2 regions of the Alkalihalophilus lindianensis genome follow, and region 2 is predicted to be linked to the other one. Evidence: a T-box and tRNA genes for the amino acid it is inferred to sense, from the RefSeq annotation. Region 2 holds a T-box; the other holds one or more tRNA genes.
What was found. The T-box of region 2 lies ahead of leuS (leucine--tRNA ligase). A T-box ahead of a tRNA ligase gene usually reads a tRNA of that ligase, here a tRNA-Leu.
Positions count from the first base shown of each region.

Region 1: it encodes a tRNA-Leu, which carries the amino acid that the T-box ahead of leuS (leucine--tRNA ligase) is inferred to sense. The anticodon was not compared.

Region 1 covers NZ_JAWJBA010000003.1:403,223-405,600, reverse strand. The annotation lists gene RYX56_RS12155 (type II secretion system protein) at 1-313, opposite strand, end outside; gene RYX56_RS12160 (ComGF family competence protein) at 1-3, opposite strand, end outside; gene comGD (competence type IV pilus minor pilin ComGD) at 294-761, opposite strand; gene comGC (competence type IV pilus major pilin ComGC) at 739-1,044, opposite strand; gene yidD (membrane protein insertion efficiency factor YidD) at 1,206-1,442, shown strand; tRNA gene RYX56_RS12135 (tRNA-Leu) at 1,552-1,633, opposite strand; tRNA gene RYX56_RS12130 (tRNA-Lys) at 1,647-1,722, opposite strand; tRNA gene RYX56_RS12125 (tRNA-Glu) at 1,732-1,806, opposite strand; tRNA gene RYX56_RS12120 (tRNA-Ser) at 1,818-1,908, opposite strand; tRNA gene RYX56_RS12115 (tRNA-Asn) at 1,910-1,984, opposite strand; tRNA gene RYX56_RS12110 (tRNA-Ile) at 1,986-2,062, opposite strand; tRNA gene RYX56_RS12105 (tRNA-Gly) at 2,078-2,148, opposite strand; tRNA gene RYX56_RS12100 (tRNA-Arg) at 2,170-2,246, opposite strand; tRNA gene RYX56_RS12095 (tRNA-Gly) at 2,256-2,327, opposite strand; tRNA gene RYX56_RS12090 (tRNA-Gln) at 2,335-2,378, opposite strand, start outside.
Region 2 covers NZ_JAWJBA010000008.1:68,871-71,248, forward strand. The annotation lists gene RYX56_RS18590 (MDR family MFS transporter) at 1-523, shown strand, start outside; T-box leader at 589-811, shown strand; gene leuS (leucine--tRNA ligase) at 919-2,378, shown strand, end outside.

The DNA of each region.
Region 1 (2,378 bases), on a different contig from region 2:
CATGCAGACACCTCTTGTAATCCCGTTTATTTTCACCAACAAAAGATAAACAAACGAGGTAAACATTCGTGGCAGGATCTGTGAATTCTTCTTTTTTAACCCACGAATCTAATTCAATCGGTGGTTGATCCACTAAATAGAGTTGAATTAATTCTTGAAGATGATGAAGGACTTTCTCCTCTTGTTTAAGAGTTAACCTTTCATTATATACAACCAAAAATGCAGGCAGGATCACCATTGAGCATATTGCTAATAGCAGGAAGGACATCATCACTTCTACTAGCGTGAACCCTTTAGAATTTCCGATAATCAACTCTCCCCTTTCCTAATAGAATGGTAAACCGGTACGTATGCCCGCCCACTTCTAATAACATCGTTCCAGAATACATCGGGTTTCCATTATACAAAAATCTAATATTAGTAAGTGGAAGGCTACTGGAGTGAAAAATCATTGTTTCATCCATAAAAGATCGTCGTAAAAGAATATCGTTGGAAGTACCTCGAATGATGTATTCTTTCCCTGTTTGGTTTATTGACACTTCGATTGTGCGTCCATGTGCCATCGCTAAGTGTTGGGCTAGAAGTAAGTCTTCTTTAAATTGTTTAGCTACTTCTTCTGTTTTATAACTGTTCCAGGAGTTGGGAAGAAAAATGATGGGTAGTAATAAGAGGATTGATAAGATTAAAAGAGTGACAAGTAATTCAGTCAACGTATGACCAGATTGTGAGGATTGCCTATTAATCGGAAACAACTTTACCATTTTCAAGCTTTAGTTGTTCTCCATTAGGACATGTTGTCGTCTCAGTATAGCCCTCATCTGCAAGAGCTTGGAGTGTAGATGGTTTTGCATTTTCTTCAATTTCATAAGCATGCACTTGTGTTTGAAGAAGTTTTATAGTGGCTTCACACCCTTTTGAGCCCGCAACATCATTATTTTTTGTCATATTAGGAATAGCAATTAATAAGAGGATCGAAATAATCATTAAAACAACCAACATTTCAACAAGTGTAAATCCTTTTTGATTAAATAAATACTTTTTCAATTGGCATCACCTCGGGGATAGGGTATCTTGCGGGAAACTGAATGAAGAACATAGAGGAATCTTAAAGCTCCTTCCCTCCTTTCTTTTGTCATTGTTTGCTATAATTAGACATCAAGCAAACAAATTCCTTCTTCATCTCAAAAAAAGCGAGGTTTTTTCAGTTGCAAAATTTATTATTGTTTTTCATCCGTATCTATCAAAAATTCATTTCACCGATAAAGCCTCCAACATGTCGCTTCTATCCTACATGTTCTCATTACGGCATTGAAGCAATTCAACGGTTTGGCGCACTTAAAGGGGTCTACTTGACGATAAAACGATTAAGTAAGTGTCACCCTTTTCATCCAGGTGGAATTGATTATGTACCAGAAAAAGAAAAAGAGACGTCAAAAAGCTAGCTAAACATAATTAGTGTATAGCTAGCTTCCTATAGGAGGAACCCTATTTTATAAAACGTTAAAAGTAACAAAAAAACTTGTACTCATAATGAGTACAAGTTTTTAAAAGTGCGGGTGAAGGGAGTCGAACCCCCACATCATAAGATACTAGATCCTAAGTCTAGCGCGTCTGCCAATTCCGCCACACCCGCATATTAAAATATATGGTGAGCCATGAAGGACTCGAACCTTCGACCCTCTGATTAAAAGTCAGATGCTCTACCAACTGAGCTAATGGCTCTAACTAAAATGGTGACCCGTACGGGATTCGAACCCGTGTTACCGCCGTGAAAGGGCGGTGTCTTAACCGCTTGACCAACGGGCCATACTTAAAAGTGGCGGAGAAGGAGGGATTTGAACCCTCGCGCCGCTCACGCGACCTACACCCTTAGCAGGGGCGCCCCTTCAGCCACTTGGGTACTTCTCCATGGCTCCACAGGTAGGACTCGAACCTACGACCGATCGGTTAACAGCCGATTGCTCTACCACTGAGCTACTGTGGAATGGTGGGCCTGAGTGGACTCGAACCACCGACCTCACGCTTATCAGGCGTGCGCTCTAACCAGCTGAGCTACAGGCCCATGAAAAAAATAAAAAGCGGGTGATGAGAATCGAACTCACATCATCAGCTTGGAAGGCTGAGGTTTTACCACTAAACTACACCCGCATGTTTCTTTTAAATTTCAAATGGTGCGCCCTGAGAGATTCGAACTCCCGACCTTTTGATTCGTAGTCAAACACTCTATCCAGCTGAGCTAAGGGCGCTAGAGACTAAGCGGAAGACGAGATTCGAACTCGCGACCCCCACCTTGGCAAGGTGGTGTTCTACCACTGAACTACTTCCGCAAAGAAATGGCTGGGCTAGCAGGATTCGAACCTACGCATGACGGAATCAAA
Region 2 (2,378 bases):
TAATGTTTCCGTTCACACTCAATCACTAGGTATCCCTTTGCAACAGTATAGTTTGTTTTGGACGGTAAATGGATTAATGATTGTATTTGCTCAACCAATTGTCACTTGGTTCATTAAGAAAGGTAGATTGTCCCTAAAAGCTCAGATGGTTGTCGGGGTCATTATCTTTATGGCTTCGTACTTAGTACTTGCCGAAGCGACAATGTTCACAGGGTTTTTAGTGGCGATGATCATCTTAACACTAGGTGAGATGTTTGTCTGGCCGGCTGTACCGACTATTGCTAATGATTTAGCTCCAAAAGGAAAAGAAGGGTTCTATCAAGGGATTGTGAATAGTGTTTCAACTGGAGGGAAAATGATCGGACCTCTTCTAGGGGGGATCCTTGTTGACTTTTATTCCATGACGGTACTAATCTATGTCTTACTTGGAATGTTGCTAATAGCTATCATGTTCTTAAGTAAGTATGATTCTCCTTTAAAGAAGATGATCCAGCAGCAAAATCAACTGAACACATCTAATTAGATGTGCATATGTTGTTAGAACTTGACATAGCCCCTTGTAGTTCATACAATACTAATTAAGTTCATATAAAGACGTTTAGAAGGAATAGTAATGATATCTAGGAAACAAGAGAGCTGACGGATGGTGCAAGTCAGCCAGAAGGATATGATGAACTCGCCTTTTAGTTTTGAGAATGAAAAGTAAAGTAGTTCTCAACGGGTCACGTCCGTTAATTGTGCTGAGCGAACAAGTCAAAAGGCTTGTTAATTTGGGTGGTACCGCGGGAATTATACAACTCTCGTCCCTGACAATCTTGTTAGGGGCGGGAGTTTTTTGTTGAACTCATATTTATCCTGGCGAACATAATGATTAGCTCAAAGTCAATGAACGATCAGATACTAAAGGAGGAAAATAGTATGTCGTTTTCACACTTAAACATTGAAAAAAAATGGCAAGATCATTGGGAAGAGAACAAAACGTTTCGCACGACTGAGGATGCCGATAAGCCAAAGTTCTATGCATTAGATATGTTTCCATTTCCATCTGGTGCAGGCCTTCATGTTGGTCACCCGGAAGGATACACGGCAACAGATATTTTATCTCGAATGAAACGCATGCAAGGCTACAATGTTCTTCATCCGATGGGGTGGGATGCTTTTGGATTACCAGCTGAACAATATGCCCTTGATACTGGGAATGATCCTGCTGAATTTACGTTGAAAAACATTGATACATTCCGCCGTCAAATTAAAGCTTTAGGGTTCTCCTATGATTGGGAGCGTGAAGTAAACACAATTGATCCAGATTATTATAAGTGGACGCAGTGGATCTTCTTAAAGCTTTATGAAAAAGACCTTGCTTACATTGATGAAGTAGCGGTGAACTGGTGTCCGGCACTTGGTACGGTTCTAGCCAATGAAGAAGTAATTGATGGAAAAAGTGAGCGTGGAGGTCACCCAGTAGAACGTCGTCCGATGAAGCAATGGATGTTAAAGATCACAGCGTATGCGGATCGTTTACTTGAAGACCTTGATGAGCTTGATTGGTCTGAGAGCATTAAAGATATGCAGCGTAACTGGATTGGTCGTTCTGAAGGCGCAGAAGTTACATTTAAAGTAGATGGTCATGATGCTGAGAAAGTAGATGTGTTCACGACTCGACCAGATACATTATTTGGTGCAACTTATATGGTATTAGCACCTGAACATAAGCTAGTAGACGTTATTACCACTGCTGAGCAGCAAAAAGATGTAGAAGCATATAAAAAACAAGTTGCTTTAAAAAGTGATCTTGAACGTACAGAGCTTTCAAAAGAGAAAACAGGAGTTTTTACAGGATCATTTGCTGTGAATCCTGCAAATGGTAGCAGAATTCCAATTTGGATTGCCGATTATGTACTTGTAAGCTATGGTACAGGAGCGATTATGGCGGTGCCAGCTCATGATGAACGCGATTATGAATTCGCGAAAACGTTTGACCTAGACATTGTTGAAGTAGTGGCAGGCGGTGAGGTTGAGAAGGAAGCGTACACAGGTGATGGTGAACATGTTAATTCTGATTTCCTTAATGGTTTAGGTAAAGAAGCAGCCATTACAAACATGATTGAATGGCTTGAAGCAAATCATTATGGAAAGAAAAAAGTAACCTATCGTTTACGTGACTGGTTGTTCAGTCGTCAACGTTACTGGGGAGAGCCTATCCCGATGATTCACTGGGAAGACGGTTCAATGACTGCAGTTCCTGAGGAAGAGTTACCTTTAATGCTTCCAAAAATGGATGAGATCAAACCTTCAGATACAGGAGAATCACCACTTGCTAACAATAAAGAATGGTTACATGTAACGGATCCTAAAACAGGGATGAAAGGTAGACGCGA